Regions from separate parts of the Iodidimonas sp. SYSU 1G8 genome, predicted to be linked through region 2. Evidence: riboswitches for the same ligand, from Rfam matches in the RefSeq annotation. Region 2 holds a riboswitch; each other region holds the start of a gene.
What was found. Region 2 has a riboswitch for cobalamin ahead of WJU17_RS14835 (TonB-dependent receptor). Riboswitches for the same ligand answer to the same signal wherever they lie in the genome.
Positions count from the first base shown of each region.

Region 1 (4,207 bases), on a different contig from region 2:
GAGCCTTGTCCAGGCCAGGGCGAGATCGGCGACGAAATCGACGCGGTCCGCAAGCGGCCTGTGGGCGACGATGGGGCACTGGGTGCGCGCATCGAACCGCGTTTCAGCCTTGAAAGCGACGGCCCGGCTGATGATCCGTCCATCCACCTCGGGCAAGGCGACGTTCATGGCCATGTCGCGGGGCGACACACCCTGATTGCCTGAGGCCCAGGCCACTTCCGAGCCGCCTGAGAGAATGACCTGCAACACGGGGCAATCGGTGTCGTCCAGCGGCGACATGCCGCGCGCGCCACCCGGCGCCGAGACTGCGAAGGAGGTGCAGTTCAGCACCGCCGAGGGTGGCCATTGGGTAAGCAGATCACGCAGGATCGCCGCCGACTCCGGGTCCCGTAACCCCTGGAGAAACACGGGCACCGGATCGAGGCCTCTCGCAACGAGCGCCGAGATCAGCGCGTCGATGGCCTCCGTGTTCCCCGCCTGCACCAGCGCGCGATAGAACAGCACCGGCACCCGGCCGCCACCGCCGATCCAGCGCGCCTCGAGAGCGTCGCGATCAGGCTGGCCCTCGCCCGGCCAGTACAAGCCGGCATTGGGAAGCGGCGCCGGTTCAAGCCACGGGCCCGCGGCGCATCCCGCCAGAGCGGCGGCATACCGCAAAAATTCTCCCGCGTTACGAATGCCACCATGGCGCAGATAGGCCCACAAGCGCTGATACGGCGCGCCCTGAAGGCTGGACATGGCCTCGAATTCCGGTTCCGGCCGGTCGTCGCCCGGCAAGGCCAGGAAAACGATGTCGCGGGCGCGGCAGGCGTCGGCGAGCTGCTCGAGGCCATAGGGCCAGTAGGAACGACCTCCGAGAAGATGCACGACAACAAGACGGGCATGGACGATCACGCTTTCGACGTAGAGATCGACCGACAGATTGTGCCGCAGGCGCAGCAGGTTCGCGAGGCGCACCCGGGGGAACCCGTCGCCCAGATCGTCCGCCGCGCGCGCTAGGCACGCCAGTTCGGTATCAGCGGCGGACAACACGACGATATCGCCCCGTGTCTGCCCCAGATCGACCGCCTCGGCGCCGTCGTCCACGGTCCCTGGCTGTGTCGCAAGAAGATGCATCAGGTCATCGCGGCCAACAGCGCCGCGCTGATGACATCGCGCTCGAGACCGGTTTCACCGATCACGACCAGGCGGGTCGTGCGCATCTCTCTCGGGTCCCAGCTCCGGTCGTAATGATGCTGGATACGCGAGCCGACAGCCTGGATCACCATCCGCATGTCCCGCCCCGCCACGGCGGCGAAGCCTTTGAGGCGAAGGATGTCATGGGTCTCGATAACCGTTTGCATCGCCGCGATCAGCCTTGCCGGATCGGCGACCGTGCCGCCCTCCAGCACGAAGCTGTCGAAATCATCATGGTCGTGATCGCCGTCGGCGTCGTGATGGGAGGGGCGAGAGTCCAGATCGTCCTCGGCCCCGGCCTTCAGCCCGAGCAGTACATCCGCGTCGAGCTTGCCCTGGACCACGGAGAGCAGCTTGACCGAGGGGGGCAGCATCGTGCGCAACAGGGCGCGCGTGTCCTCCAGCGGGGCGTGTTGCAGCAGATCCGTCTTGTTGAGCAGGACCAGATCCGCGCAGGCCAACTGGTCCTCGAACAGTTCCTCCAGCGGATTGTCGTGATCCAGCGCGCCGTCGGCCGCGCGCTGGGCCGCCAGTGCGTCCTCGTCATCCGCGAAGCGGCCCTCGGAAACAGCCGCCGCGTCGACCACGGTCACCACGCCGTCCACGGTGACCCGGGTGCGGATTTCGGGCCAGTTGAAAGCGCGCACCAGTGGCTTTGGCAGGGCGAGGCCCGACGTTTCGATGATGATGTGATCGGGCGGCGCGGCGCGGTCCAGCAACATCTGGATCGTGGGCAGGAAATCATCGGCGACGGTACAGCAGATGCATCCGTTGGCCAGTTCGACGATGTCCTCGTCGCGGCAGGTCTCCTCGCCACAGCCCTTGAGCAGATCGCCATCGATACCCACGTCGCCGAATTCGTTGACGATCAGTGCCAGGCGGCGACCGCCCGCGTTCCGCAGCAGGTTCCGGATCAGCGTTGTCTTGCCGGCGCCGAGGAAGCCGGTGATGACGGTGGCGGGGATCTTGGCGGTCATTCGTCCTGTCCTTCATGAACGGCATGGGAAAGGACGGGACACATGGACCAAAGGCGCCGCGACACGGGCAACCGATGGACACTACGTGCCCCGGTGCACCCCGCCCGGGCCTTACGCTATCGATGATTCGAGCCGGTCTCCTGGCTCGCGGGTCACGGCCACCCTGCCCGCCTTCCCAGCGCCTGCGCGCCAGTGGCATCCACGGCAGAATGGCTATCCGCTTACAGTTGCGGGGGCAGCCGCGGCATTGCGACCCTCGTCGCGCACCGCATTCCCGTTGGACGTTTCCGTCCGCTCGAATGCTTCAGTCATACGCCCGGCAGCACCGGGCGGTCAATCTAGGCGTCGAAGATGAAGGTCTCGGCAGGGTTTCGCGCCTGCCAACCGTGGCGCTCCAGCTCCGGGTCGAGATGTTCCTCTTCCGGATAACCCACGCAAAGATAGCCGGTGAAGCGCCACGCGGCGGGCATGGCAAGGTCCCGGGCCAGACGCTCCGGATCGAGGATGGACAGCCAGCCGATACCCAACCCCGCCGCCCGAGCCGCCAGCCATAGCGTGTGGATGGCGCAGACGGTCGAATGGACCAGCGTCTCCGGCATGGTCCGGCGACCGAGACCGTGCCCGGCCCGCGGCTCCATGTCGGTGAACACCGCCAGATGAACAGGCGCATCGAGGCCAGCAAGCTTCAGGGACTGGTAGAGCGCCGCCTTCTCGCCCTCGTAGCCGGCCAACGCGGCATAGTTGGCGGCGCGGAAATTCTCGGCTACCGCCTCGCGGAGCGCAGGCGTCGTCACGCGGACGAAGCGCCAGGGCTGGCTGTTGCCCACGCTGGGAGCGAGCGCCGCCAAGTCGAGCAGATGCCGCACCAGCATATCCGGCACCGGATCGGTCCGGAACCGCCTGACGTCACGACGCCAGGCAAGGAGCGATTCCAGGTTCTCAAGAGCATCCTGTCCGGGACCGGGTTCCCTGGCGGTCATGCGCAAGCGGGCCGGTTCACGTAGTCGACTCGCCAACCCGCGCCGCCGAACGAGGTCATGGCGGTAGCCGACAAATGATCGACGGCGAAGCCGAGCGCCCTGCCCGCGGGCATATCGAGGGCGACGGCGAGCGCGGCGCGGATGGTTCCGGCGTGGGCGATCAGCCATAGCGTCCTGCCCGCATGATCGGCCTCGATCTCCCGCATGGCGGCCCTGACACGCGCGACCACGTCGTCGAAGCTTTCTCCGGCTGGCGGCCGAAACGCGGCCATGCCATCGAGAGTATCCGGCATCAGCCCCTGCGACACCGTGTAGTCCCTCCCCTCCCAGTCACCGAACGACTGCTCGACCAAGCCGTCGCGAAGGTCCTGCGGCAAGCCGAGGGATTGGCAGATCACCGCCGCCGTGGAGCGGGCGCGCCGGAGCGGGCTGACCAGCAGAGCATCAGGCCGGGATACGGCCCATTCGCCGACGAGGGTGGCCTGAAACGGAAGGACATCCACGTCCAGTCTGCCGCAGAAGCCGGCAGAGGGCGCCGTCGCCGCATGGCGAAACCATATCCATCTGGTGGCTGACACCGGACGTCCTTCTTTTGAACCGTTCGCACCTTCACGACGCCACGCTGACGCGACATGACGCGGATGGCGTGATCAGGCGAGAAAACTGAACCGATTCTGAGACAGCGCTGGCATGGACTCACGCAAGGTGGCTGGGCCGGCGACGCTGATCCGAGATCGAGAGATACGCCCACCAACCGTAGACATTACGCAGCAAAAACCACGAGTTAGCAGGCAGGGGGAATGGCGGAGAGGATGGGATTCGAACCCACGATACGGCTTTTGACCGTATAACGGTTTAGCAAACCGCCGCCTTCGGCCACTCGGCCACCTCTCCACCGCCGTTCGTACTCAAGAGGCGGCGGGGTGTCAACGGTTTAGCCGAGCGAATGCAGGATCAGGGCTCGATATCGTCCACATCGACCTGTCCGCTGAGCCGGCGCTGTACGTGGGACCAGGACATGCCGACCGCCATGACGATGCTGAGAACGATCTGAATCAGGAAGGCGAGCACCCA
Region 1 is NZ_JBBYXJ010000001.1:69,600-73,806, reverse strand. Features, by position in the region: gene cobN (cobaltochelatase subunit CobN) at 1-1,116, opposite strand, end outside; gene cobW (cobalamin biosynthesis protein CobW) at 1,116-2,153, opposite strand; cobalamin riboswitch at 2,266-2,467, opposite strand; gene bluB (5,6-dimethylbenzimidazole synthase) at 2,492-3,133, opposite strand; gene WJU17_RS00360 (histidine phosphatase family protein) at 3,130-3,711, opposite strand; tRNA gene WJU17_RS00355 (tRNA-Ser) at 3,935-4,027, opposite strand; gene WJU17_RS00350 (DUF6524 family protein) at 4,088-4,207, opposite strand, start outside.
Region 1: another riboswitch for cobalamin. It lies ahead of cobW (cobalamin biosynthesis protein CobW); the one in region 2 lies ahead of WJU17_RS14835 (TonB-dependent receptor).

Region 2 (4,207 bases):
GGCACTGGCTGTTCCTGGTCAATGTGGCGCCGGGGATGCTCGCCGCCATGCTGGCATTTTTCGCTCTGCCGCGTCAGCGACCCGACTGGAAGCATGCGGCCGTGATCGACTGGCCGGCGCTGCTGCTGATGGCGTCGGCGCTGGCCGCGCTGGAGATCGGGCTCAAGGAGGCGCCGCAACGAGGGTGGGTCTCGACCGTGGTCGTCGGATTGCTGATCCTGAGTGTCGTGGCCTCCATCACCTTCGTGCGCCGGACACTGAAGCGATACTGGCCAATCGTCGATCTCAGGACATTCCATGACCGCCTCTTCAGCGTGGGATGCGTGTTGAGTTTCGTGCTCGGCGTGGGCCTTTACGGCTCGGTTTACCTCATGCCGGTGTTCCTGGGATTCGTCCGGGGCTACGGACCGCTGGAGATCGGCACGGTCATGCTGGTAACTGGCCTGGCCCAGCTGGCGACCGCGCCTCTCGTGGTCTGGCTCGAACGGCGGGTCGACGCGAGGCTGCTGACGGCCTGCGGCTTTACCCTGTTTGGCATCGGCATGGGCATGAGCGTCTTCCAGACTCCGCAGGCGGGCTTCGACGAGATGCTTTGGCCGCAGATCGTGCGTGGCAGCGCGATCATGCTCTGCCTCCTGCCGCCCACGCGTCTCGCGCTGGGTCACCTACCGCCCGAGCGCGTGGCGGACGCCAGCGGCCTGTTCAACCTGATGCGCAATCTGGGCGGGGCGATCGGTATTGCCCTCATCGACACGGTGATCTACGGCCGCGCGGCGCATCATGTCACCCAGCTGGCGGCGGATCTGATGGCTGGCAGCCGCGACGCGGCGCAGTTCGTCGGTTTGCCGCTCAAATTCTTCAAGGGCGTTCCGTTGAGCGGCCTGGACAGCGGCGCCATCGACTTCGCCCGTCCGCTGGTCGAGAAGGCCGGGCTGGTGATGGCGATCAACGAGGCGTGGGCCATGCTGAGTGCGATCACTGTTCTGGCCGTGCTCGCCCTGCTGGCGGTCGCTCCGCGCCGTCGGCGCCCGCGCGGCTGATCCGGAACCGCACGGGAGATACGCCTTTCTCGGCAATTGTAATCCGCCTGTAAGCGGCGTAGGTTCCGCCGCGATGGTGCCCGTGAGGGCTTCAAAGGGAACACGGAAAGGCTGAAGCAGGCCCAGGCCGTGGCTGTCCCCGCAACTGTAAGCGGCGAGTTTCGATGCGATTGACCACTGAGGCCTTGTGCCTTGGGAAGGTGCATCGAGGCGGCGACCCGCGAGCCAGGAGACCTGCCATCGCGTCGTCCTTCCAGCTACCGGGGTAGTGGGTGGTGCGGGTTTCCGCTGTGACGACACCGTAACTGGGTCGCACGCTGGTGGAAGCCGTACAATGGGACGTTGCCTGTCCTTCCTTTCAAGACAAACGACGCGAAACGCGTCCGGCTCGCCGTGCCCGTTCGACCTCCTGACCTTGTGGCTGTGGAGGAAACCGATGCCAATCAATAGAACAAGCCGGCGCAACCGGACATTCGTCAGCGCGGTCGCGCTTTTCGCGGTCGCGACTGGTCACGCCGTCGCCGCCGATGGCGTGCTGCCCGGCGATACCATCGTGGTGACCGGGGCCATGACGCCCGCGCCCGCCTCGGAGCTGGGCTATTCCCTGTCGGTGCTCACCGAGCAGGATATCGTGCAGCGCCAGAATCCGGTCGTCTCGGATCTGCTGCGCAGCGTGCCCAGCGTATCGGTCAGCCGCTCGGGCGGCCCGGGACAGCTCACCCAGATCCGCATGCGCGGCGCGGAAGGCAACCATACGCTGGTACTGATCGACGGCGTCGAGGCCAACGAGCTGAACTTCAACGGCGAATTCGACTATGCCTCGCTGCTGGCCGTGGGCGTCGAGCGAATCGAGGTGCTGCGCGGTGCCCAGAGCGCGCTCTATGGTTCAGATGCCTTGGGCGGCGTCATCAACATCATCACCAAGGGCGGCAAGCCGGGCTTCCAGGCGGAAGGCTCGGTCGAAGGCGGCTCGTTCGGGCAGCGCCAGGTGACGGCGCTGATGTCCGGCGGCGTCGAACGCTTCTATGGCGCGGTCTCTGCCGGCTATTTCGGTACTGACGGCATCAACTTGTCCCGCATGGGCACGGAAAAGGATGGATCGCGCGTCTTCACGGTCAGCGGCAAGGCGACAGCTCTGCTCAGTGACAGCTTCCGGCTGGATGGCACCGCGCGGCTGGTCGACAGCCACAGCGAGACCGACCGGCAGGATTTCGATTTTCCGTCGACGCCGACCAACGGCCTGATCATTGATTCCAGCGACGAGCAGGACAATCGCCAGTTCTATGGCCGGCTGGGCGGCGAACTCTCGCTGTTCGAGGGCACGTGGATTCACAAGGCGGCGGTTCTCTATGCCGACACCGAACGTGAATACATCAACGACAGCAGCGATCTCACGGGCAACAGCGGCTCGCGGCTGAAGTTCGAGTACCAGAACACGGTCAACTTCCAGACCCCGTCCTTTCTCGACGCGGACCACCATGTCACTGTCGCGTTCGAGCGCGAGGAGCAGGATTTCCAGAACTACGGCGCCGTCCCGGACGCGCTGGAGAACCAGAAGCGTTCCGACAGCCAGAACAGCTTCATCGGCGAGTACCGCGTCGGCTTTGCCGAACAGGTGTTCCTGTCCGCCGGCGTGCGTCATGACGACAACGAACTGTTCGCCGACGCCACCACCTACCGCCTCGCGGCGTCCTGGCGGATTCCTGGCAGCGGTACACGCCTGCACGGCAGCCACGGCACGGCGATCACCAATCCCGGCTTCTTCGAACTGTTCGGTTACTTCCCGGATTTCTTCGTCGGCAACCCCGGCCTGAGCCCGGAACGCTCGAGCAGCTTCGACGTCGGTGTCGAGCAGAAGTTCTGGGGTGACCGGATCACCGTCGACGTGACCTATTTCGACGCCAATCTGCACGACGAGATCGTCACGGTATTCGACTCCAATACCTTCCTGACCTCGGTGGAGAATCTGGTCGGCAAAAGCCGCCGCAAGGGTCTCGAGCTGATGCTTTCGGCCAATCTGACGGACGAGCTGTCCATCGGCGGCAGCTATACCTACACCAGCTCCAGGCAGCCGGCCGGCGGTCGTGAAGTGCGCCGTCCCAAGCATCTGGGCAATATCAACGTGAACTACGCGTTCGCGTCCGGTCGCGGCAACGTCAATCTCGACCTGTCGTATAATGGCAAGCAACTCGACAATGAATTCGTCGATACGACGCCTGAATTCATGGTGACGCTCGACGATTACCTGTTGGTGACCCTGGCGGCGAGCTATCGCCTGACCGAAGCCGTCGAAATCTACGGCCGGGTCGAGAATATGATCGACCAGGATTACGAGGAAGTGTTCTCCTACCGCTCCCCGGGCATTGGCGCGTTCGCCGGCCTGCGGGTGAAACTGGGAGAGTAAAGGAATGAAGGCGGCGGGTTGGCATGGCGTTTTGTTCTGCCTGCTCGCCGCCTGTTTCTGCCTGCCCGCCGAGGCGGCGCCCCGGCGCATCGTCTCCATGGGTCTGTGCACCGACCAGCTCGTGATGATGCTGGCCGATGAAGACACCATCCAGTCGGTCCACTGGGTCACGCAGGAAGCGGATGACTCCGCCATGGCCGGACGGGCCGCCCGCTACACAGCCAATCATGGCCTGGCCGAGGAGGTGCTGCGCATGCGGCCGGACCTCGTCTTCGCCGATGGTACCACATCGCCCCTCGCCACCGCCCTGCTGCGGCGCCAGGGCATTCCCATCGTCACCGTGCCCGTCGCCGATACGTTCGAGGGGACACGACGTAACATCCGGCAGGTGGCGGCCGCGCTGGGACGGCCCGCGAAGGGCGAGGCGATGGTCGCCGACTTCGACGCCGCGCTGGTTCGCACGAAGGGCGCCTTGGCCGGCGAAAACAGGCGCGCCCTGGTCTATGGCGCGAACGGCTTCTCCGCCGGCGTGCCCAGCCTGTTCAACGACGTCCTGACCCATCTCGGCTTGACGAATATCGCGGCCAGGCCGGGCATGGCCGGCTGGGTCAGCATGTCGGTCGAGGATGTGCTGCGGGCCGATCCGGATCTGCTGATCCTGGGCGAATATCGTCCCGAAGCGCCCTCCCAGGCCAATCTGATGCTGGAGCATCCGGCGCTGCGGGCCTTGCGGCGTGACCGTCCCGTCGTCAGCGTGGCGACC
Region 2 is NZ_JBBYXJ010000002.1:803,280-807,486, forward strand. Features, by position in the region: gene WJU17_RS14830 (DHA2 family efflux MFS transporter permease subunit) at 1-1,040, shown strand, start outside; cobalamin riboswitch at 1,098-1,297, shown strand; gene WJU17_RS14835 (TonB-dependent receptor) at 1,477-3,444, shown strand; gene WJU17_RS14840 (ABC transporter substrate-binding protein) at 3,449-4,207, shown strand, end outside.

Region 3 (4,207 bases), on a different contig from region 2:
CGATGCGATCTGCGCCCGGTCCGCCAACGTCAGAACAAGCTGGTCGCCGCATATGGTGGTCGATGCGACCCGCGGCAGCGCCGACGCGCCGCCGCAAAGGGTGGCGACCGCAACCCCGATGGCCACCGCGAGCCGCGAGGTGTCACGCACCCCGGAACCCCTTGCCAAGCCGATCCAGCCCGTCCGGCTGGTGGCCCGCGTAGTCGGCCATGATCGCGTCCCAGGTCGCCAGCCGCGACCAGTCGGGCGCATCCGCGAGCTGATCCGCGTCGGTGATGAACGGGTTGGCGAAGAAGATGGTGATCTGGGGCTCGCCCTTGCCGTTGAACATCCGGTAGCCCCAGGAAACGGGATGACCCTGCTTGTCCAGCCGGCGGAAGAATTCCGCCCGGCTGGGCCGCCGGTGGGCAATCAGCTCCGGCGGATTGGGGTTGCTGGCAGGCCCCCGATTGGTGCCGATGCACAGATGGAAATGCCCTTTGCCGCCCCAGTGAACGGTGAGATATCCGCCCTGGCAGCTGACGCGCTCCGGCGCGCCCGGCGCCTTCATTTCATAGGCGGCGCCGGGAATCAGCGGCCCGAACGTCAAGGCAGCGTAATGGTTTTCGAACAGATCCCTGAGCAGCCGCTCGAGGAACGCTTCGTCCAACGGCAACGGCCAAACCTGTTCCGTCGCCCCGCTTTCGATGATCGACACCATGGGAATGGGCTGGGTCATGGATCTGTTCTCCCTCGTTACAGGACGTTGAGCGACGCGCGGACGCCGACGAAACCACTCAGCCCATAGGTGCTGTTGCCCCAGTTGAGCATGTAATCCTTGTCGAACAGGTTCACGACGCGGCCATAGAGCTCGAGCTGGTCGTTGACCCGGTAGCTCACCAGCAGGTCCACGGTGACGAAGCCGTCGACCGGCCGATTGACGCCGCTCGACAGGTTTTCGCTCTTGAACCGCGCGCGTGCAGTGATCGACAGGTCCTCCAGCGGATAGATGGTCACCGAGGTCGCTCCCGAATGACGCGGCCGGCCCTTCCAGGTGTTCGCCGGCAGCTTGCGCGAGCTGAGGTAGGTGTAACTCTGGCTGACGCTCAGCCAGGGCGTGATCTGCGCGGTGGCGCCGAACTCGACGCCTTTCGACTTGGACTCGCCGCCCATCCGATAGCCGTTCAGAATGAACTCGATCTCATCCTCGACGTGGCTTTCGAAATAGTTCACCGTCAGATTGATCTGAGGGTCGGCCCAATTCAGGTCGAATCCGGCGTCCCATCCCTGGCTCTCTTCCACGGTCAGGTTCGGATTGCCGTAAGTCGGATCATAGAGCTGGTACAGGCCCGGCGCCTTGGCCCCGGTGCCATAGCTCGCCCGCAGCTTGAGATCGCCGCCTGCCAGCGCCGCCGGCAACACATAGGCGACGGTGCCGCGGTAGGTGTCGAAACCGCCGAACTGGCTGTTGTCGTCATATCGGAAGGCGCCGGTGAGGGTCAGGTTTTCGAGTGGCTTCAGCGCCACTTCCCCGAACACGGATTTGGTATCGACTTTCTCGATGAAGTCACCGGAGAAGGACGTGATCTGGTCGGTGGATTCCTCTTCCAGGTTACCGCCCACGACGACGCTGAGCCATTCCGTCGCATCGAAGGCGCTGGTGTAGTTGAGGTTACGCTTCTTGCCGAGATACTGATCGCCTTCAGGCCGGGTAGACCGGCCGAAATAGAGGCGCTCGGCCTGGTAGTAACTGGCAAGCAGACTGTTGCGCCATCTTCCGTCGAAGGCCTTGTGATTGACCTGGATGGCCGCCGCGTCCTCGTCCTTCTCCACGTTGTCATTGCTCGACACATCGGTGCCAGTGCCATCGAGATCGGAATCCGTCCGGCTGAGGAACCCCGTCGCGACGATTTCCAGATTATCGGTGATCTGGTATCCGATGCGGCCACTGAAGCCGTAGCGGCTATAGGCATCAGGCTCGACCGACGGACCGGCCGTCGGCGCCGCCAGCGACGGACCGTCATTGCGATGGCCGGTCACCGAAAGACGCACATCGAGCGGCCCGGTCTTGCCGTACAGCGACGCGCCGCCGTTGAAGGTGCCGAAGGAGCCGCCCTCCATTTCGCCGTTCAGGGTAAGGCCGTCCTCGGTCGCACGCCTGGTGACGATGTTGATGACACCGCCGATCGCATCGCTGCCATAGAGCGAACTCTGATTGCCGCGCAGCACCTCGATACGAGACACGTCGAGCGCGGTCAGATGGTCCATCTGGAACTGGGTGCTGGTGCTGCTGGGATCGCCCAGCTCGATGCCGTCGATCAGCACGAGAACCTGATCATTGTCCGAGCCCCGGATGCTGAGGTTCGAAAAACCGCCGGGGCGATTGTTGCTGATCTGGATACCCGGCAGATCCTGCAGCAGATCGCGCAGCACCGTTACCTGGTTGGCCTGCAGGTCTTCGGCATCGATGACGCTGAACGAGCTGCCGATCTCGCGCGGCTTGAGGCCGGTGCGGCTCGCGCTCACCACCACTTCTTCCAACGCTGTCGTATCGAGGGTCTGAGCAAATCCCGTACCCGGCATGGCGAGAGCGATCAGGGCGCACGAATACCCCGCTGCCCGCGCTCGCATTGAACGCGCAGTCATAGTTCCTCCATCGGGGGCGACGCCCCGTTATCAGTCGCGGGACGGACTGAGCCAACGATGGTTCATGGAAGGAGTACGAAACGGCCTTTCAAGCCAGACGTCCGCACGGCCCACCCGCAGTTACACAAGGTGTCGCCTCTACGGAGGACCGCTCTTCCAGTTCTTCCCGACCGAAAGACGAGCGACGAAGGTGGCAGGTCTCCTGGCTCTCGGATCTTCACTTCGTCACGCCTTCCCAGGGCAAAAGCCCCAGTGGCTGCGTGTGACGGAAGCTCCCCGATCACAGTTGCGGGTACAGCCCCAGCTTCACTTGACCGCACGCGATGCGGCGTCGTGTTCTGAGTTCCCTTTTGAACCTCCTCTCGGAGGACCACCGGCATCAACGTTACGTACATTTGCAAACACGGGCAATGTGGATTTTTGCACAGCGTCGCGGCGTCGATACCGCCTCACGCCGGCGCGCGGCGGCGCGTCAGCAGGTGCAGGAAGAAGGGCACGCCGAGCATGGCGGTCACGACGCCAAGCCGCAGTTCCGTGGTCGCCGGCACGAGACGGACGGCCACATCCGCCACGGTGAGCAGGGCCGCGCCGGCGAGCGCCGAGGGCAGCAATATGCGCGAGGGCGGCACGTTGCCGAGCAGGCGGATGATATGCGGCACGACGAGGCCGACGAATCCGATAGTGCCTGAAACCGCGACCGCGCCGCCGACCGCCAGGGCGACGCCCGCCACGACCCGCCACTGGACATGGCTCAGATTGAAACCCAGGGCCTCGGCCGCGTCCTCGCCAAGCGCCAGCGCATCCAGACCGCGCCCGTCCCACATCAGCAGGGCGCAGCCCGCGACCATGGACGGCAGCGCCAGCGCCACATGGGTCATGCTCCGGTCCTCCAGGGAGCCGAGCAGCCAGAACGTGATCTCCATGCCCGAGAACGGGTTAGCGGACAGGTTCAGCGCCAGGGAAATCGCCGCGCCCGACAGCGTGCCCACCGCGATACCAGCCAAAATCAGGGTCAGCGGGCTGTCCGCCCGCCGCGACAGGGCCATCACGAAAGACAGGCCGATGACGGCGCTGCCGATGGCCATCAACGGCAGCGCGGCGGGTGTGACGGCCGCGAGGCCGAAATATAGCGCCACCACCGCGCCGAGCGCGGCCGCGCCCGAGGCGCCAAGCACCGATGGATCAGCCAGGGGATTGCGCAGATAGCCTTGCAGGGCGGCGCCCGTCAGCGCCAGCGTCGCGCCCACCGACAGCGACAGGATCAATCGAGGCAAGCGGATTTCCATGACCACCGACCGGATCACGGGATCGCCCTGGCCCAGCACCGCCCGCGACACGTCGCCCCAGCCAATCGGCGCGGGTCCCGTGACGAGGGACAGCCCCGCTGCAAAAATGCACAGCGCGACCAGAACCAGAATGCCGATGCCGCTTGAGCGCCGCGGCGAAACAGGGGTATCAGGAGGCGTCATGAAAACCCTCCTTGCCGTCATCTGTTCCACGGCGCTCCTCGCGGTCGCGGCGCCCGCCTTCGGCGCCCCGCAGCGTATCGTGTCGCTCAACATGTGCGCCGACCAGTATCTGA
Region 3 is NZ_JBBYXJ010000001.1:77,758-81,964, reverse strand. Features, by position in the region: gene WJU17_RS00405 (ABC transporter substrate-binding protein) at 1-150, opposite strand, end outside; gene WJU17_RS00400 (hypothetical protein) at 143-718, opposite strand; gene WJU17_RS00395 (TonB-dependent receptor) at 736-2,625, opposite strand; cobalamin riboswitch at 2,800-3,015, opposite strand; gene WJU17_RS00390 (iron ABC transporter permease) at 3,075-4,094, opposite strand; gene WJU17_RS00385 (ABC transporter substrate-binding protein) at 4,093-4,207, shown strand, end outside.
Region 3: another riboswitch for cobalamin. It lies ahead of WJU17_RS00395 (TonB-dependent receptor); the one in region 2 lies ahead of WJU17_RS14835 (TonB-dependent receptor).

Region 4 (4,207 bases), on a different contig from region 2:
GCCGCGCCGAGCGCATCGCCCGTGTACCCGCCCAGATGCCGGCGGGACAGCAGCATCACGGCAAGGCTGGCCACCAGCGCCGCGATGACCAGGATGAGACCGCTGGCGCCCAGGGCGGCGAGAGTGATGAGCGTCGTCGCGGCCCAGCCCGCGATGAGCGACGGCAGCGGCGGCGCTCCGGCGCTCCGGGCCAGGCCATCCTCGCGGGCGGCGGGCAGGACGGCGAGCAGCAGCAGCGCCCCACCGCGCGCCAGCGCGCCGGCGGCGATCCAGACCGCGAGGACCATGGGCGGCGCCATGGCCGCGAGCGCTGCGGCACGCAGCCCCAATGAGAGGATGAGGGCGGCGCCTCCATAGGTGCCGATCCTGCTGTCGCGCATGATCTCCAGCTTGCGCTCACGGGTGCGCCCGCCGCCGATGCCATCGCAGAAATCCGCCAGACCGTCCTCGTGGAAGCAGCCGGTCGCCAGCAGAGTCGCCGCCAGCCCGAGCAGAACCGCGACCAGCAACGACAGGCCAGCCCACTGCGCGATCAGGGCGGTGACTCCGCCAATGCCGCCGATCACCGCGCCGACCACAGGATAGGCCCAGACGGCGCGGGCGGTCAGGCCCTCATCATGGCCCGGGACGGGCCAGGCGGGCAGTCGCGTCAGCAGCATGATGGCCGCCGCCAGCTCGTCGCGGCGACGGCTAATCCACATGGCCGTCTTCGCTGCTGACACCGGCTTCCGCGAAGGTCGCCATGCCGTTGTGCGTGGCGACCGCGCCGCGCAGCACCGAGACGGCCAGCAGGGCGCCCGTTCCTTCGCCAAGACGCATGCGCAGGGACAGCAGCGGCGTCAGCCCGAAAGCGGCAAGCAGTTTCCGGTGGCCCGGTTCCGCCGACACATGTCCCGCGATGCAATGGGCGAGGATATCGGGCGAGTGCGCGGCCAGTGGCGCGAGCGCGGCGCAGACGACGAATCCGTCGAGCAGCACGGGTACGCGGCGCAGCCGCGCGGCCACGATGGCGCCCGCGATAGCGCATAGTTCACGCCCGCCCAGGCTCGCGAGGGTCTGGAACGGATCTCGCGCCGCCGTGCCGTGTCGCGCCAGCGCGCGATCGACGATCGCGGCCTTGTGGGCGACGCCCTTGCCCGTCATGCCGGTGCCGGGACCCGCCCAGTCCGCGCCTGCGCCGCCGTAGCTGGCCGCGCACAGGGCCGCCGCCACCGTGGTGTTGCCGATGCCCATTTCGCCGAGCACGAGAATATCCGTGCCTTCATCCACGGCGGCCGCGCCGCTGTTCAGGGCGGCCAGAACCTCGTCATCCGAGAGCGCCGGCATTTCCGAGATATCGCCCGTCGGCCTGTCGAGCTCCAACGCCACGACCGAAAGGTCGGCGCCGACCGTGCCGGCCAGCGCGTTGACCGCCGCGCCGCCCGACCTGAAATTGGCGACCATCTGGGCGGTCACCGCGGCGGGAAAGGGCGAGATGCCCTGCGCCGTCACGCCGTGATTGCCGGCGAAGACAATGGCCTGAACCCGGTCGGCGCGCGGCGTTCCCTGCCAGCCCGCCATGAACAGGGCCAGTCCCTCGAGGCGCCCCAGCGCGCCGGGCGGTTTGGTCAGCTGACCCTGCCGCCCGGCGGCTCTCTCGATGGACGCCGGATCCGCCCCGGGCAGCTGGCGCAACAGGTGCGCCAGCGTTTCCGGTGTCTCGAACAGGCGGTTGCTCACGCCCGCGCCGTTCCCGTCAGGGCGTGCCGGGCGCGCGGCGCGATGCCCAACCGTTGTCCGGCATACTGCAGGCCGAGGAGGAGCAGCAGTGATCCCGCGTTGATGGCCACCATGTTGGCGATGATCCGGCCGTTGAACGCGCCATGCGGCGAGAGCATGGCGGCGGTCACCGACATCGTCGCCTGCCAGACGAGGCAGGCCGCGGTGAATGTCAGGAGGACGCGCAGCAGGGGCGATTTGCCGGCGGCGTATCGCGCCGTCTCGAACGCGGCCCAGACCGCGAGCATGCAGCCGATACCCATGGCCACGCCCCACGCGATAGTACTGAACTTCAGGGAATAGCCCAGGAAGCCGAAGCCGGTGGCCTGATTGGCCAGAAAGACGGCGCCCGCGAGCAGGAACGCATCGGTTCGGTTCATGTTGAGCCCCGCCAGCGTCACGAGCGCCACGAAGGGCGCCACGCAGGAGAAGGGAAGGCTGAGAAGGACACTGGCGGTGTTGAGCAGAGCAAGCCAGGCCCACCGCCTGGCATCGTCATTGTCATGAAGGTAGTTCATTGTTCTCTCCGGTTGCGGCGGACTGCCGGCCGGAAAGGATGCCAGGACTGGACGGCACGGCAGGCGCCGGCCACCAGAACGCAACCCACCGGGACACCCCGCCCGTAGACGTTCATGGATACCGGCAGGTCTCCTGGCTCGCGGGTCGCCGCCATCCCGTCCGCCTTCCCGGCTCGCGCCAGTGGCATGGATCGACAGGATGGCTCGCCGCTTACAGTTGCGGGGGCAGCCCCGGCTTTGCCTCGTCACCAAGGCGCACCGGGTTCCCTCTTAGCTCCGGCCATGGCGACCGGAGAACCGAACCCGCGCCTATGTTGCAGGACCGGCGGCGCCGGTCAAACTCTTCCTGCGCGCGACGGTGATGCGCGGGCCCCTCGCTCGGCATCGAGACCCGGACCGACCACACAGCCGAGCTGGCGGATGGGAGGCCGCTCCGTCACCACTCAGAAGTACCCGACCTGCTTCTTCTTCTCCATCGACGCCGCCTCGTCATGATCGACGGCGCGGCCTTGGCGCTCGGAGGTTTTCGCGAGCAGCATCTCCTGGATGACCTGGGTAAGGTTCTGTGCGGCGCTTTCGGTCGCACCTGTCAGCGGATAGCACCCGAGTGTACGGAACCGGACGCGGCGCTGCGTGATCACGTCCTCGGGGCCAAGGCGCATGCGATGGTCGTCGACAACCAGCAACAGGCCATCACGCTCGATCGTCGGACGTTCCTCCGCGAGATAGAGGGGAACGATCGGGATCTTTTCGCGCAGGATGTATTGCCAGATGTCCAGCTCCGTCCAGTTGGAGATTGGAAAGACCCGGATGGTTTCGCCTTTGGCTTTTCGCGTGTTGTAGAGCGCCCAGAGTTCGGGCCGCTGGTTTTTCGGATCCCAGCCATGGCTTGCCGAGCGGAACGAAAAGATGCGTTCCTTGGCACGTGCCTTTTCCTCGTCCCGACGGGCGCCGCCAAAGGCCACGTCAAAGCCATGCCGGTCGAGCGCGGCCTTGAGCGGATCGATCAACATCATCTGGGCGTAGATACCGGTGGGCGTGTCGAACGGGTTGATGCCAAGCCGCTCGGCGTCCTCGTTACGCTCGACCAGAAGTTGAAGTCCATATCGTTCCGCCATTCCGTCGCGGTGGGTCAGCAGGTCGCGGAAATCCCATCCGGACTCGATGTGCAGAAAGGGAAATGGCGGCGGTGAGGGAAAGAAGGCCTTCACCGCGAGGTGAAGCATCACCGAGCTGTCCTTGCCGACGGAATACAGGAAGACGGGGTTTTCGGCCCCGGCCGCTACTTCGCGCATGATGTGGATGGACTCGGCTTCGAGCCGGTCAAGATGCGTCAGGGTCATTACCGCACTCTCACGTTGCACGCATGGCGATGGTGACAATGAAACCGCCCGTCGTGGTTCATCGCGCTCACGCCGGTGACTTCGCGAAGTAGTCGGAGCGCATGACCTCCACATCGGACAGAAATGTCACGCCCGGACGCTTCTCGAACAGGCGCGCGAGACCTCGCGCGACCTCGGAGATGATCTTTTCCTCCGCGACCCCGACGAACATGACGAGCCCGCTTTGATCATTGAAGATCGTTTTGCCCTGATGAAAGCCGCTGTGGCCCATACCGGCGACGTCGCGGATCATGCTCCACCCGCCGACACCAGCGGTCTTGAGCAGATCTTCAACGAGGAGGCGGTCTTCGGCGAGGAGCACGATTTCGATCTTCTTGAGCCGGTGCAGCCTGAGCTCACCGAAAGTGGCGTCGGTCATGGTCAAATCTCCAGTTCATGGATTGTGGGAGCGACGGAGAGCTCCGCGTCCCGTTCATCATCGGGCAGCCAGCGAAGCGCCTTGCCGGTGTGCGGGTCCATGACCACCAGCGTGACCCAGCCATTGCCGAATAGCCGGTCCAGAATGTCATTCGATTTCACCACGCGCTC
Region 4 is NZ_JBBYXJ010000001.1:88,843-93,049, forward strand. Features, by position in the region: gene cobS (adenosylcobinamide-GDP ribazoletransferase) at 1-701, opposite strand, end outside; gene cobT (nicotinate-nucleotide--dimethylbenzimidazole phosphoribosyltransferase) at 691-1,719, opposite strand; gene WJU17_RS00455 (hypothetical protein) at 1,716-2,276, opposite strand; cobalamin riboswitch at 2,382-2,593, opposite strand; gene cysD (sulfate adenylyltransferase subunit CysD) at 2,720-3,640, opposite strand; gene WJU17_RS00465 (P-II family nitrogen regulator) at 3,687-4,037, opposite strand; gene WJU17_RS00470 (DUF2309 domain-containing protein) at 4,040-4,207, opposite strand, start outside.
Region 4: another riboswitch for cobalamin. It lies ahead of WJU17_RS00455 (hypothetical protein); the one in region 2 lies ahead of WJU17_RS14835 (TonB-dependent receptor).